One region of the Pseudoalteromonas sp. J2K-J979 genome, then DNA from elsewhere that is predicted to be linked to it. Evidence: riboswitches for the same ligand, from Rfam matches in the RefSeq annotation. Region 1 holds a riboswitch; each other region holds the start of a gene.
The links. Region 1 has a riboswitch for cyclic di-GMP ahead of AC3KVK_RS17475 (hypothetical protein). Riboswitches for the same ligand answer to the same signal wherever they lie in the genome.
Positions count from the first base shown of each region.

Region 2: linked by a shared signal. The riboswitch ahead of AC3KVK_RS15940 (chitin-binding protein) and the one ahead of AC3KVK_RS17475 (hypothetical protein) in region 1 are both predicted to bind cyclic di-GMP.
Region 3: linked by a shared signal. The riboswitch ahead of AC3KVK_RS13185 (hypothetical protein) and the one ahead of AC3KVK_RS17475 (hypothetical protein) in region 1 are both predicted to bind cyclic di-GMP.

Region 1 covers NZ_CM200282.1:216,749-222,104, reverse strand. The annotation lists gene ppc (phosphoenolpyruvate carboxylase) at 1-1,262, shown strand, start outside; partial or broken gene AC3KVK_RS17480 (methionine-R-sulfoxide reductase) at 1,329-1,685, shown strand; cyclic di-GMP riboswitch class I at 1,852-1,935, shown strand; gene AC3KVK_RS17475 (hypothetical protein) at 2,008-2,379, shown strand; gene cdd (cytidine deaminase) at 2,444-3,352, shown strand; gene AC3KVK_RS17465 (GGDEF domain-containing protein) at 3,349-4,200, opposite strand; gene udp (uridine phosphorylase) at 4,255-5,013, opposite strand.
Region 2 covers NZ_CM200281.1:3,484,185-3,489,540, reverse strand. The annotation lists gene AC3KVK_RS15950 (hypothetical protein) at 1-257, opposite strand, end outside; gene ygjK (alpha-glucosidase) at 351-2,774, opposite strand; cyclic di-GMP riboswitch class I at 2,929-3,023, shown strand; gene AC3KVK_RS15940 (chitin-binding protein) at 3,169-3,747, shown strand; gene AC3KVK_RS15935 (S9 family peptidase) at 3,946-5,356, shown strand, end outside.
Region 3 covers NZ_CM200281.1:2,879,801-2,885,156, forward strand. The annotation lists gene AC3KVK_RS13180 (PEP-CTERM sorting domain-containing protein) at 1-227, shown strand, start outside; gene AC3KVK_RS13185 (hypothetical protein) at 289-1,692, opposite strand; cyclic di-GMP riboswitch class I at 1,779-1,863, opposite strand; gene AC3KVK_RS13190 (CYTH and CHAD domain-containing protein) at 2,332-3,852, opposite strand; gene AC3KVK_RS13195 (TIGR04211 family SH3 domain-containing protein) at 4,037-4,636, shown strand; gene AC3KVK_RS13200 (Lrp/AsnC ligand binding domain-containing protein) at 4,687-5,163, opposite strand; gene putA (bifunctional proline dehydrogenase/L-glutamate gamma-semialdehyde dehydrogenase PutA) at 5,307-5,356, shown strand, end outside.

The sequences.
Region 1 (5,356 bases):
TCGCTAATACGGATCGTCAACGCTTTGGTATTTACATTATTTCGATGGCAAGAACTGTATCAGATGTATTAGCAGTTCATTTATTGCTCAAGGAATCAGGGTGTCCTTATGTGTTACCAGTCGCCCCATTATTTGAAACCCTTGATGATTTGAATGCTGGACCAAACGTCATCGAGCAGCTATTTAATCACCCTTGGTATCTGCAACAAGTGAATAATCAGCAATATGTGATGATAGGTTATTCTGATTCAGCTAAAGATGCGGGCATGATGGCTGCAGGCTGGGCACAATATGAAGCCATGGATAAAATGGTTAAATTTACAGAAAAGCATGATATCGAGTTAATTTTATTTCATGGTCGCGGTGGTACTGTCGGTCGCGGTGGCGCACCGGCGGCACAAGCTTTGCGTTCGCAACCTCCAGGTTCGTTAAAGTCAGGTCTGCGGGTGACTGAACAAGGTGAAATGATCCGTTTTAAGTTTGGGTTACCACAAGTTGCAGAGCAAAGCTTACTATTATATGCCGGTGCGGTGCTTGAAAATAACTTACTGCCTCCTCCAAAACCTGAACCGATTTGGCAAGAGGTGATGGCACTGATCAGTGAGCGCTCTTGCGCGCATTATCGCAGCATTGTGAATGAAGAACCGTCGTTTGTACCTTATTTTCGAAGTGCGACCCCGGAGCAAGAATTAGCGCAATTGCCACTTGGCTCAAGGCCCGCAAAACGTAAAGTTGATGGTGGAGTCGAAAGCTTGCGTGCAATCCCTTGGATATTTGCGTGGAGTCAAAATCGACTCATGTTGCCTGCTTGGCTTGGCGCTCTGAGCGGATTAGAAGCCGCAGAGAGTCGCTTTGGTAAAGAGACGTTAGAAAAAATGAACCGAGACTGGCCTTTTTTTCGTACGCGAATCGAAATGCTTGAAATGGTGTTTTGTAAAGCCGATCCTTGGTTAAGTGAACATTATGATCAACATCTTGTCAGTCCACAGTTGAGTGAGTTAGGCCAGAGGCTACGTACTGAATTAACTCAAGCAATTGACTGGGTAAAAGGATATTGTGATAACCGCACTTTATTGGCTGCACAGCCGTGGGTGCAACAATCGATAGAGCTCAGAAACCCTTACACAGATCCACTGAATGTGCTGCAAGTGGAACTCCTTCGCCGATCGAGAGCCGAACCACATACAGATGATAGTGCTCTCAATCAGGCGTTAATGATTACGATGGCTGGCATTGCTGCAGGTATGCGTAATACGGGTTAAAAGTGAATCACGTTAAATAGTCAGAGCTGCCTAATATGCAGGCAGCTTCGAAACAGAAGGGCAACCATGAGTCAATTTAAACAACTAACACCGCAAGAGCAGTATGTGATTGAACAAAAAGGGACGGAGCGTCCGTTTACTGGTCAATACACTGATTTAATGGCGCCAGGACTTTATATTTGCAAACGTTGCGATGCGCCGTTATACAAATCAGAGCATAAATTCATTTCACATTGTGGCTGGCCAAGTTTTGATGATGAAATTATTGGAGCGGTGAAACGTGTACCTGATGCGGATGGTCGGCGAATCGAGATTGTCTGTGCTAACTGTGAGGGCCATTTAGGCCATGTTTTTGAAGGTGAAGCATTAACGAATAAAAATATTCGCCATTGTGTTAATTCGATATCGATGAACTTTATTTCAGCTCAACATGAATGAGGTGATAGAGGCGAAGTAGTCGTTTAGATATTGATTTTTTTGGAAAACGATAGATTGTTGTGCATCAGCCGCAGTCTTAAAGAGTCGATACTGAATAATAGGCAGTGAATTTGAGTATTGACTCTAAAATGTTTGCCTGTATTATGACCTTGCAAGTCAAAGGCAAGGTATTTGAAAAAATACTCACGCAAAGCTTCAGATCTAAGGGGAAACCTAAGATAGCTGGGCTACCGAGCAACATTGTTACTTTCTCTTCTTTGAATTTGCCATCCACCTTTGTTTTCGTTTTAGAGGTTTTAAGCAAATTATGTCAGATATCATCACCAGTATTAGTTACGATGAATCCTTAAATCTTGTTTTGGTTAAATTAACCGGCACAGCTACGTCAACCGATGTCATTCGAAATTACACTGTCATCACTCGTTATGCACAAGAGCGCCAATGCAGTAAATTATTGATTGATGTGACCGAACTGCGCCATCGCTATGCTGCAGTAGAAGTGATTGATGTAGTGTTAGCTATCAAAGATAAACTGGCCGGGTTTTATGTTGCTCGTGTGGTCGGCTTTGATGGCTATTTACATGATTTATTACTACAAAATGCGAAACGATTTTCATTAAATGCTGAAAATTTCGAATGTTTTAAACAAGCGAAAAATTGGTTAGAAAAAGCGGCATAATTGGTTTAAATACCAGTTAAAATCACATAAACTGTCTGGCCATTTTAAAAATGACAACAATAATATGTGTAAAGAACAAATACTGGCAGAGTCGCTTCTTTCTGAACAGCAATTGACAGAGCTATTCTCACAAGTGAAGGCCAATAATGGTGTGCTTAAAGCCGCCGAAATCGCGCAATGGGTCGTTCAGCTCAATACTAATTCCGATGAATTAATGGCAGCACTTCTTCCTATTGCAGCGAGTTTTTCTCGCGCCGCTATTTCTCAGTTCAATGTTGGCGCAATCGCCGCGGGTGAACCGAATCAAGATGGGTATGCAGATTTTTACTTTGGTGCAAATCTTGAATTTCCTTCCCAGGCGCTTAGTCTTGTCGTTCATGCGGAACAGGCAGCGATAAATAATGCTTGGTTAAGTGGTGCAAACCGTATTTCAAAATTGGCCATCACCGATGCGCCGTGTGGCTATTGCCGACAATTTATCAATGAATTGGCCGATGCAGAGTCATTGATTATTAGTCTGAATGGCGAGCATCACCCATTTAGTGCATTTTTACCTATGCCTTTTGGCCCTAAAGAATTAGAGAATCACAGTGCTCTGATGTCACACCAACCAGCAAGCTTAAAGTTAGTAGACACTAGCTTTAAAGTTTCTCAATTGGTTAAACATGCCGAGTACAGTTATGTCCCGTACACCGGTAATTATGCCAGTTGTATGATTGTTTGCCACGATGGCAGTAAGTTTTATGGCCGTTATGCAGAAAATGCCGCATATAGTCCAAGCTTATCGCCATTGCAAAGCGCAATTAGCCAGCTGGTTTTAGCAGGGCATGAATTTGACCAAACAACCGTTAAGGCTGTTTACCTAGCTCAAATAAAAGGTCAAGAAAATCAAACGGGTGTTGCAAAAGCCGTGTTAGATAGTTTTGGGTTTACTATTCCGCTCTATCTTGTTGCTTTATATCATCAAGTCTAAGGTTGAAAATCAAACATATTAACAATATAGCGGCTTCGATTCGCTTCTTTGTCTATATACATTTGCTGATCGGCTAAATGCAATGCATGGTCAGGATCATCTCCTGATTCTAGGCATTGCATACCAACACTGACGGAGACCATATATTTGATTAACGGCTGATCAAGCTGATGTTTAAATGCCTCTAAATCTTCGATGATTTCACGACTAATCAACACAAACTCATCGCCTCCTAAGCGATAGGCTTTGTCATTTGGATACAGATGGGTGAGAGTGTGCGAGAATGTAGCCAATAATTCATCACCAATATGGTGACCAAATTTATCATTGGCATTTTTGAAATTGTTTAAATCAAAATAATAAAGGTAGGCTTGCTCAAAGTGCTGTTGCTCGAAATGTTCGAAAAAAGCCCGTCGATTAAATAAACCTGTTAATTCATCGTGATAGGCAAAAAATCGTAAGTCTTTTTCAAGTTTTATACGGCGGTCTATTTCAATGCGTAATTGTTCAATCTTACTAAAACGGCTTTTTGCTATCTGAAGTAAACAGTAACAAATTAGGATCAAGCCGACATGTTTAATGGGAGTGTCAATTACATTGATTATAGGGAAGGAGTCGATAAAAAATGCATCAACAATGTCAAGAAACAACCCAAAACTATAGATAGAAAAAGATAAAACAAACAGCGGCTTTTTGATACAGCTACAAATTTCAATAAAAAATGAAATGTAGAGGCCAAACCAAATTACTTCTTCGCAGTCGGCCCAAGATGCACCGAGATTAATTAAAGTAATAAAGGTAATAAGTATGGCTATCCATACAAGGCCATGTAAAAAGCATCGACTCATTAACAATTCCGAGCGGAATGTACTTGTTAATGAGTATAGACTTAAATTATAGGCTTACTGTGAAATTATGTGTTTTGCAGCTTCAAGGACAATTTTGATGGTTTTATTTTCTATCGCAACGTGATCGATAGTCGGGATTTCTTGACGAGTACGATTGACCAATACACCAGCAACACATGCGGCTTTTAAACCCAGTGATGCGCACATGGTAAATAAGGTCGCAGATTCCATCTCATAATTCATTACGCCCAATTTTTGCCACTCATCAAAGCTTCCTTGTAATGATTTTGGCACATAACCTGAGAAAGTATCATAACGTTCTTGACCAGGATAAAAGGTGTCGGAAGAAGCCGTAATTCCAATGTGGAAAGCAATGTTGTGAGTATTGCAGGCATGAACGAGTGCTTGAGTGGTAAAAAAATCAGAGGCGGCAGGGAAGCAAAGAGGCGCAAAATGCTGACTCGCGCCATCGAGTCTTACTGAAGCATTTGAAATTAAAATATCACCTTCATCGATGTGCGGTTGAATCGCCCCAGTTGTACCGATACGTAAAAATGTGTTGACCCCTAGTTGGGCTAACTCTTCGACTGCTATTGACGTGGATGGGCCTCCGATACCGGTAGAGCAGATCACGATATTTTTACCTGATAATTGACCTAGGTAAGCATGAAACTCACGGGTTTTAACTAAACACGTTGAATTTTTAGTTTGTTGGGCGATTCGATAGGCACGATCAGGGCAACCAGGGACAATTGCCAAAGTAGCGCCTTGTAAATCCGTTTTATCTAGACCTAAGTGAAAAACCGTGTTCATAAACGACCCTTGAATGTTAATTGTATTGAACTTGATTAAATCAATTGATGATACATTCAATCCAATATTAGTGAATAAGTAAAAATATAAGTAGTCATTGTTAAAATTTATGATGACTTTCGTACAGGACTAATGTCCTGATCTATCGTCACTTAGAAACTTTGAAGGGGCTTTATCTTGCTTTAAATAGGCGGGTGCGTACTCATTTGATATGAAAATGACCTTTATTTAGGCCAGTTAATAAAAAGGAAGGATCACAACGGCTTGCCAATTTTAGAACATGGTGTGATCCTTAGAAGAAGTATGTGTTTTATTAATTAAACGATAAGTTTTGCGACATCTT
Region 2 (5,356 bases), on a different replicon from region 1:
TTATTGTGATTGTTGTCATCAGTCGATTCATCTCGTTCGTGAGAGTGATGCATATTGGCTTTCACGGCTCGATTGCTAAGTGATTCAGACTCAGAAGGTGGATTGACCTCGATGGAGTGAGAGAGCGTTTCTGTTGTTTTGGAGTGAAAAGGTCTGGTGACGTCAGTTGTTGAATTGGCACCCAAAAAAGAAAAATAACTGTAGCAGAGAATAACCCCAAGAAAAAAGCTGAATAAAAGTGAGAGATAGAATTTCATGTTATGAGGCCGCGTTTGGTTATGTACTAATAGAGTGTAGCGCGCGATTATACGCTGACACCCTATTGAAAAGTTGTAATTAATTGTAAGTGCTTACTGATTTTTTACTTGTTCGGGCAGCAAGGTGGGTGAATTGACCTCTTGTGCTAGCATTAACAGATGAGCAGCACTCCAGCTAAAATTAGTTGCACCTTGCATTTGGCCGTTTTCTGGATGGTAATTTTCACGAATCGGCTGCGAATCGAGTAACCCTTCTGCGTGATTTATCAGCCGTGTTAATAGCTGTTGAGCTTGTTGCGAATAGCCATAGTTTTGCAGTGCGATTAAAGCAAAATAGACTTGATCCAGCCATACTCTGCCTCGCCAATAAATATTAGGATCATAGGCAGGGTTGCTCAGGGCTGCGGTTGGAAATGGTACATGAGTATTAAACTCTTTTGGATTGAGCATATTTTTAACTACGCGTTGCGCGTGTTGTGGGCTGGCCACTTTAGTAAACAAAGGAGCCCAACCTTCAGGTCCTTTACCGCGATGACTGAGAAGTTGGCCGCTACACAAGGTGTCGGATGACAAAGTGCTCAGTTGTCGGTCGTAATAAAAGCCAGTTTGGGCATCAAAAAAGCAGGCGTTAATTTTATCGGTGAGTGTGCGGGCATCAGTGTTGAGTTGCTGTGCAAAGCGGGGGTTGCCGAGTAATGACGCCATGTTTGCGAGAAGTCGTTTTTCTTGTGCTAAATAGCTATTGAGTTCAACTGACTCTTGGTTGATTGAGTACCCGACAAGCTGCTGATTATTTTGGTTGGGTAAAAACTGCACTTGCCAGTCTTGACGGGCTTTTTTTAGGTCGCCATGGTGGAAGGTTGTGGCATAACGTGCGAGCTGTTCTGGGTTGATAAAACCAAACCGGGCAGCATTGTCCATACCAGACTCCCAACCAGCACCATGTTGAACAGGGATATCTAACGCTATGTAATTCGCATCCTCTAGCACTTGTTTATACAAGTTGTTACCACTACATTGGTAACGAAAATATTCTGTGGCAGACTCCAGTGCACACTGGCTTAAAGCAAGGTTGGTGATTGGTGATAAGTAATCGACTGTGAAGCGTAATTCGCCTTGTTCATTCGTTTGAAGTGGGTGCAAGGTGGCGCCATATTCAACTAAGCCGTTTTGGTTATGATCGCGGTTGCGATACCACCATTGATGGTACGCGAGCAGTTTAGGAAACATCTGTGTGATGAAGTCTCGATCGTGCGTTTGTTGGTATATTTGCCAAACAGCCCAGCTGGCCAATGGAGGTTTAGTATTGCGTTCATTCCAGTTGCCACCTTTGCCACCACGTTGCTGATCTTTATTATAAAAAATGGCATCTATTACCATGCCTTCATCGTGCGGTCTAATTGGATCATGTGCACTGATTTGATAATCAAACATTGAAATAACGGTCTTTTTAGCTAATTCAGGATCGATTTTGGCCAAGGCATAGGCATGTTTCCATGAATCCCAAGCCCATGCGCCGTTAAACCAGCGGGCTGTGGTCGAAGGGCTGACGATATCGTGCAAAATAGCACCTTGAGGGCTGCGCCAGTTACCCATTAAGGTCGCAACAGCTTTGGTTTGTAACGCGAGGGGGATCTGAGACTGAGGGTTGAGGCGCTGCTGATAGGTTGCCCAGCGTTTTTGTTGCTGGTTGTTTAATTCTGTAATGTTTTTCCAAGCTACTGCGGGCGTCTCATTAGGGTGTTGAATATAGCGTTGTTGAGTATAAATTGTGCTGCTTTGATGGGGAGGGAGCTCCAGAACTGCCTGACTGAGATAGCTGTTTTTTTGTGAGCTGAGCTGCGTCTTAGAACGGATAGAGCGGGTAATTTGATACTGCTCTTGGCCAGAAAACAACATTTGCCAAGGGGCGCTCATTTTAGAAAACTTGACCGTAAGCACGTCGGGTGTTGTGTCAAAATGCATCTGCCAATCAGGATAGCGTGCTTGGTACGTTTGTGTTTTGGAAAATGTCTTGTGTAAGGTTCCTTGCCATTGCAGATTCAATGACAGTGGATACTGAGTGAGGTTAGTAAACTGAGTTTCAATTAAGGCAGTGGTCGAGTTTATAAACTGCAGTGTGAGGGAGAGGTGTAGCGTTGGCCATTTGTAGTGCTGGATAAGTTGGCCAGGCAACGTTTGTATGCTGTGCTTTGCGTTTGTTAGATCAAAACGACGTTGGGTGTCTTGATGATGCAATGAAATTTGCTCGAGTTGCTTGGCGATAAAGATGCCATATTCTTGAGCAATTAACATTGGCCCTGTAAAGCCACCATATTCATTGGTGGTGGCGGGTTGCAGAAAGCCATGCCAGCTACCGAGATCGAAAAAAGGATTAAACTGCTGATTACCATATTGATCAAACTGTTGCATCGCAGAAGGCGAACCGTATCGATTGAGTTGCAAGTCAGCGGCTGATACGAAGGGTAAATAAAGGCACAAGCAAATACGCACAATTAGCAGGGGATATAACGGCATAGGATGCTCAATAGGTTGTTATTTTGGTCTATTGTATGCAATTATAGGGTTGATTCATAGCGTTGAAAGGGGTCATTAGCTGGTTCTAAAGTGTGGTTTTATTTTTGTCGGTAGTATTTTAGTTTGATATTGATGGCACTTAAGCTATGATCTGCGCTTATATTGGCAAACTAATCGAAAGGTTAGGACGCAAAGCTTCCGATCTACGGTCATGTCTTGTTGCATGGCTACGACAGCGGGGTTGCCGCAATGAGTTCTTCATTGTGCCTTCACAGTGCATGCACTGTTAGTGTTTGGTCGCCAAATAAACTCACGTGTTATTAAAGGATTAGAAGGTGTACTTGTATGCTGGCGGCATGTTGCATGAAACAAAATAACCTTAAAAGGTGCTTGTATGGTTAATGTATTGGCAGGTTTATTACCTGGTGATTGGCATATTATTCATACGTTTGTGACGGATTATCGGTTAAATAAAGGTGACAGAGTTCACTTTGCATTATTTGATCAATTAGGTAATTTACCTGAACTGTCGTTTGAGTATGAAGTAGCTCAAGCGAGTGAAGGAGAGCCTCATGTTTGGCCTAAGCTACTCTGCGAGTACATTAATAAACATTTTAAAGTGTTGCAGGCGGGGCGGCACTACCCTGAAATTGGCATCATCCCAAGTTATGGTCAAAACAGTATTTTTGCTTTGCAAGCCAGCGGGATTGTGAGTGTTGATGTTCGTTTTATGCATGCCGATACGTGTAAAGGACAACAAGTCATTTTGGACTCGTTGTATGATTATATTTTTCCTCAATACCGCAGTGATTATCGCGCAGGCGATCGTGTTTATCATCGTAAAACTGATGCCATTTATATGTGTCGGCCATGGCCATATACCGAATTTTGCCGCTTAGGAGGGCACATGGACGAACAGTATGAACCCGGCGTGGGTAAAAATTGGCCGTTAGCTTGGCAGCGGCTAGAGTAAAAATTAATAGCTCTCTCATAATGTTTTTCCCTTGAGTAACCATTTCTATGATGGTTTAGCCAAAGCCCGAGTCTTGATTAACTCGGGCTTTTTTTATGGATTGCGTTAAAATATGCGCCAATTTGATCTTCTGTATGGAAATTGTTTGTGGCTAACCCGAGTATCAGTGCACCTATAGCGATAAAAAAACCGTTTGAAATGTCTCACCATCAGCATACGCGATGCGATAATTATTATTGGATGCGGGATGATGAGCGAAAAAACCCTCAGATTATCGAGCATTTAGAAGCCGAAAATCGCTATTGTGACTCTGTACTTAAGCAACACCAGGTTCTGGAAGATGCGTTATTCAATGAACTTAAAGATCGAATCGTTAAAGATGATAGTACGGTGCCAGTTAAAGATGGGGCGTTTTGGTATCACTCTGAAATAAGTGGTGATGACGAATTTGCTCGTTATTATCGCTCAGAAGATGCCCTCGGGGGCAATAAGCAATTATTACTCGATACCAATGTTTTGGCTCAAGTACATGAATATTACGACTTAGGGGAATTTTCTATTAGCCCCAATGATCAGTTAATGTCGTACTCTGAAGACACTGATAGCCGTCGTATTTACACAATTCGTTTTAAAGATTTAACCACAGATTTGCTGCTTGACGACGTGCTTGAAAACACTGAAGGGCAAGCGGTGTGGGCGAACGATAATCAAACCGTGTTTTATGTAAAAAAAGATCTCAAAACCCTCTTAGGCTATCAAGTATATCGCCATGTGCTTGGCACTAAGCAAGCCGATGATGTGTTGGTATTTGAAGAACAGGATGCCAGCTTTTTTATGGGGCTGGGTAAAAGTCGTGATGAATCATTAATCATGCTTGATTTAGAGTCTACCGAAACCAGTGATACTTGGGTGTTGGATGCCAACGATTGCAATGGCCAGTTTGTGCAATTATGTCCTCGAGAAAAAGGTCATGAGTATGATGCGGATAAATTAGGCGAAACTTTTTTCATTGTGACAAATTGGCAGGCGAAAAACTTTCGTTTAATGACCGCGCACCAATCTGAAATCGGTGATCAGTCTTTGTGGCAAGAGGTGATCGGTCATCGCGATGACATCATGTTGGAATGTGTGGAGTTGTTCGAACGGTATATGGTGGTCACCGAACGCGAGGCGGGGCAATTAAAGTTTATCGTTTATCGTCAAGATGGCACTTCCTTTCCTCTTGAATTCAATGATCCTTGTTATTTTGCAGGCATGGCTGAAAACCCAGAACCAAGCGCGACATGTGCACGCCTATATTATTCAAGTTTAACGACCCCTGGTTCACTCTTAGAGTTTGATTTCGCAACTGGCGAACAAACGGTATTAAAACAACAGCAAGTGTTAGGTGATTTTGATGCAAGTCGCTATCAGTCAGAGCGGCTCTTTATTGAAGCAAGAGATGGTGCGCGCGTGCCCGTTTCGATAGTTTATCGCAAAGATAGCTTTAAAAAAGACGGTACGAATCCATTGTTTCAATATGGCTATGGGGCGTATGGCATCACCATTGATGCGAGCTTTTCAAGTAATGCATTAAGTTTGCTTGACCGTGGTTTTGTGTATGCGATTG
Region 3 (5,356 bases), on a different replicon from region 1:
ACGGGAAAGCTGACTATGCCATTATTCAAGGTTCAGGTATGATCCACGGTAATGGTTATGAATCAACTTCAGGTCAGTGGAGCTTCTCAACTCAAGGATTTAATGGTTTAGGTCAAGGTGGAAAATTTAGCTTTTCTTCTTCGACTATTCCTGAGCCAGCGACTATCGCTTTATTAGGTCTTGGTTTAGTTGGTTTTGGCGCGGCTCGTCGTAACAAAAAAGCTTAAACCGAACCTTAGTAAGCAATAAAAAAACCCGCTTTTAGCGGGTTTTTTTTATTCAAATTCATTACTGTAAAGCAATTCCTGCAAATGCAACTTGACTATAACCTTCAATATTTCCAACTGGTTTTATTAAAATCTCTGCATTTCCTTCAAATTCAACATCGAGCTTTATATAGTACCACCTATTGTTTTTCGGTAACTCAATCAATTCATCTACTCCATTAATACTCACGGTGAATGAACCTGAATTATCTGAATAGGCTCCAGCAAAAATATATACACTAGCAAAATTTACTTGATTTAATTCACTAGAAAGTTGGATTGATGTTTCATTCTCGACATTCCAGTCCATACTCCAATGCTCTAGAGCTGATATTTCATCACCACTTTGTATGCTAAAGTAACTATTTCTTAGCTTTCCTTCTCCTTCATAGTTAATTGAATTAACTTGAGCTAATGAGTCGGATTCATTTAATACATGACCTGAAGCTGTTACGTATTTAGACCCTTCGATGCTAATCACTTTATTAGTTAACAAATCGACTGATTGAAGAGAAGCATATGAGTAATCTGGTGCAGTGGCACCACTAGATTCGTTATTTAAAACAATTCCAGCAAACATTACACTACTATAACCACCAACTGAAGTATCTGGATTAACTTTAACTGTGACCGTTTCTTTATATTCAAATTGCACGGCCACGTAATACCACCGATACCCTTTCGGTATCTCTATTTTCGTTGTTTCTGAGCCAGCAGTCACACTAAAACTTGTCACTTCAGAATCCCAAACACCTGCCATCATATAAAGTGTTGCCGTCTGAGAAGCTCCATTTCCTGTAAGTGTAAACTCTAGTGAATTATCAATATGAAACGGCATGTGAGCATAGCCATTTTCTAATTCACTCCCATGATCCTTAAAGATAAAAAAGTCTTTATCATAACGTTTCAATGAGCCACTATTTATATCAAAAGCCACGTTATCAATAGCCTCACTACTATATTCTGAGTTATATGTATAACCACTTTTAAAACTATAAAATTCCTTACCTGATAATTCGATCGCTTCAGGTTTAGAGATTAGCTCATAGGAAACGGCTGCAATCCCCCCCCCTTCTACAGGTGGCAAGGTTGGATCAATTGGTGCTTCTGATGAAGATGCCTCAGCGCACATTTCATCAGAAATAGCTTGCCCAGCTTGATTGTAAGCACTAACTCTGTAGCAGTAAGTCTCACCTTCAACAACTTCAGTGTCTTTAAAGGCTGATGTATTATCAGGTAACTGGACTAGGGTCTGATAAATAGAGTCGGACTCTAATTTTCTGTCTATTATGAATCCAACTTCATTATCTGAGTTATCAAACCAAGAAATTGTTAACTCCGTTGCAAATGCATTAGTAAAAGGAGCAGCTGCAAGTAATGTAAAAGTTGGTAAATAACGAGAAATAGCTTTTGGTAAGAAAATCATTTTGTACCTCCACAAAATTGATAATTCAGAAGCCATCTCAATATTGAAATTATACGAATAGGTGGAGGAGTGAGTATGTTCATCGCCTCGGCAACCCCGCTGCCTTGGATAAAAATCTTTAGGCCGGTAGCTTTGCGTATTAAAGTTTCCTTTAACTTGCCCTTTTCTAGCTCACAATATATAGACTCTGAATTATTTACTTAACGAATATACTCTTAGTAAATTCGCTCTGTTAGTAACTAATCATTAGTTTCTGAGACAACTTTATTACAACAAAAGGATTAGCGCAAGTGCAAAATTAAACTTTTTTACTAGTATTTTAGTCTGGGATTACAAAAAAAGATCTAAGTACTTTTTAGGTTTAACTTTTTTAATTTGAGGGCATCACTAAATTAAGCTTTTTAATCGGTGTTAAGCGAGACAAATGTGGAGAATATATTTTTGCGCCTTTTAATAACTCATAATTGGTTTCCTAAAAACTGAATAGTGAAAAGAGAACCAGAGGCGACTACTAAATATTTGAGAGCTAAAAGGGTGCAGATAGAGCGCCCTTCTTTTTAAAAATACATTACCAATCAAGTTGCTTTGAACAAACAAAGCCGCAAAAAAGCAGATGTTTCATATAAACTCGGACGTAATTTAACGCCAGTAAGGAGCTTGCTTTTGTGTAACCAACCGACTTTGCTCCATTGCGGCTATTAGGTTATCTGTTTTTTGCCCAAGCCATGTTTGAATTTGTAATAAGTCATCATCTTCTTGCTGATCACATAACTGCTTTAAATAATCTAATGTACTTAATTCATCAATTCCTTCGATGATATCAAACCAAGGACTGCGAAACTCATCGCGATTTTGTTTTGAAAATAGTGCACCTAAGCATGCACCACTGAGTAAATTACGTTGTAAATGCTGTTTTTGCGCTAAGTAATCTTGAGAAGTAAACTCATCACTAGCAGGAAATAGCGTATTCATTTCTTGCCAATCTTTTTCAAATAACCGTGCGGCAATATCGGCCACTTTTTCTTGTGCTGCTAGTTCTTGGCCCGCTGACCACGTTTGTCGCCACTTCCGATCCACTAAAAATGTCGTTAAATCGAGAATCAAATTGTTATAACGTGGAGATTGAAAAATTGCTTTGATGGCTGCAATTCGCGGTCGTTGTTGTCTTAAATCAGTGATCATACTCTCAAGGGTCGGAGCTTTACTTATTTTTTTATAAAAAACATGCTTCTTTGATGTGAATGTCTTAATTTGAATCGCCGTTTCAACCCATGAAAAGCTGTGTAACAGCCATTTTAATTCTTGACGTAAATGTTCAGTGCTGTGCTTATCAACAACACCTTCAAACAACCAAAATGCATGGCGAATTAAGCTGATACCATCAATCATGCGTTTTAAAGTTTTAAACTTGGCATCCTCGAAATAACACTGCTCGTGTTTTTGCACAAAGGCTATCGCATAGTTTAAACACGCGCTAAACGCCTGCTCTTGATTCATATCTGACTTCAAAGGCACAAAATTGATGTACTTATCTGCTTTTAGGGGCTTTTTGTCTGCAAGCATATATCCCCGCGCAGCTTTACTATATAAACCTAACCGCACTTCTTGACAGTTAATCAGCTGTTTAGCAAGAGCAAACACATCACTGCGTTGACCCTTTTTAAGTTCCATTTCAACTTCGCAAATTGCTTCTATTTGACCACTAGCATTAATCTCACCTTTGTCTAACACCACCTCTATTTCCGAACCATTGTCTGTTTCGATCAGCCACGTTCGACGAATAAAGTGAGTACTAAAAATCGGGTACAAACTAGGGTTAATCGACTTAACTTGCATACCATGCGGCCAAATTGACTCAGGAAAAGCCTGTAAATCTGGGCGTTTATTTTCTAATGGAAGGTTATACTCTGGCCGTTGATGCAAGCCTCCAACAACTTGCCCTGCTAGTTTGATGGTTTGCTCGCACTCATCATCACAACAGCGTGTACGTAGGCCAATATCCAATGCGCGAAGCTCTCTGCTAGGAGTATCAAAGTACGCATTCAGTAAATTGCGAGCGGGGTAATTCGTTACTTTTTTGGAAAACTGAGTAATTAACGCGGGTAATTGGGTTATCACTTTTTCTGAAACGAGAAATTTCAGTTCTATCTCTGTATCCATAGAGGTTAGATAGCTTTTTATTAATTCATAGAAGTGTTCAAAATAACTATCCCGATGGCAGATTGCAAATTTTTTACTTAAATTGCCTTCAAACGAGACTCATTGCTTCGATAACTTGCTATTACAGTGGGAAATTCATACTATTTGTTTGCTAACAATCATAATTAATTATCAAAGGTTTGGGATGTTTAAACATTTATTATTTATTGCCGCATTAACCATAACACCATGGGCTACGCAAGCAGAAACAGACGCAGAAAACACTCCCACAGACCAAAGCGTTTATATTATTGATGATTTATATGTGTATATGCATGCAGGTGCAGGTAAAAACTTTCGGATCTTAGGATCAATTACAGCAGGAACTAAAGTGAGCCAGTTGGCACTTGAAGAAGGTTATGCACAAGTTAAAGATGACAAAGGTCGCACAGGATGGGTCGATCAGCGTTTTATTACCAAGCAACCCGGTATGAGCGTTGAAATTGTGGCGTTAAAAGATAAGCTAATGACCAATGAGCAGTTACTTGCTAGCAATGCTGATATCGTTCCGCAATTACAAGAAGCCAATACACAGCTTGAGCAACAAAATGCACAACTCAGACAAAAACTAACCGATGCACTGGCACAAAATCAGCAGCATTCACAACAACAAATACAAAATAGCGAAAAAGAGAAAAAAGAATTATTAATGTATGGTGCGGCGATTGCTTTTACTGGACTATTGTTTGGTATCATTATTACGCTTATTTTATCACGTCGCAGACGTCACGATGGCTGGGCATAAAAGTCATTTATTCCAATAAAAAAGCGCCGCTGGTGCTTTTTTATTTTGGTTTACAACAATAGACCGGCATCTTTTTTGACTTTTTCAATAATCATATATGTGTAGTTTGTCGCCACACCTGGGATATCAACTAATTTACCCAATACCTCTCGATATTGCGCCATATCCGCAACCCGTATCTTTAACAAATAATCAAATCCACCTGCAACCATGTCACACTCAGCGACTTCTGGAATTGTGAGTATATGTTTTTTAAAGTCTTTGAACACATCGGTGGTTGATTTAGCTAAAGTGATTTGGACATGGGCCATTAAACCTTGATTAAGTTTTTCAGCATTTAAAACCGCGCGATAGCTTTCAATAAACCCGTCTTTTTCAAGGCGTTTAACTCGATCTAAACATGGACTCGGACTCAAATTAACTTCTTTTGCCAAGTTCACATTTGATAATTTTCCGTTTTTTTGTAACGCGTCTAAAATAGCGAGGTCTATGCGATCTAATGCACGGCTGACTTTCGGTTGGCTCATGGCAGTATTTTATGCTGTTAAAAACTAAATATGCGCTGTAATTTACGGTATTTTGGCAAAATTAACCAGCATGTTCTGATGTATATTATATAGAATGCGGCTTTAATTTGTTTGGCTCCATTTTTGATTTTTGAGGGTTTGCAATGCTTTATAACGGTGATTTAACTACACAGTGTCCGATCAGACAGAAGAT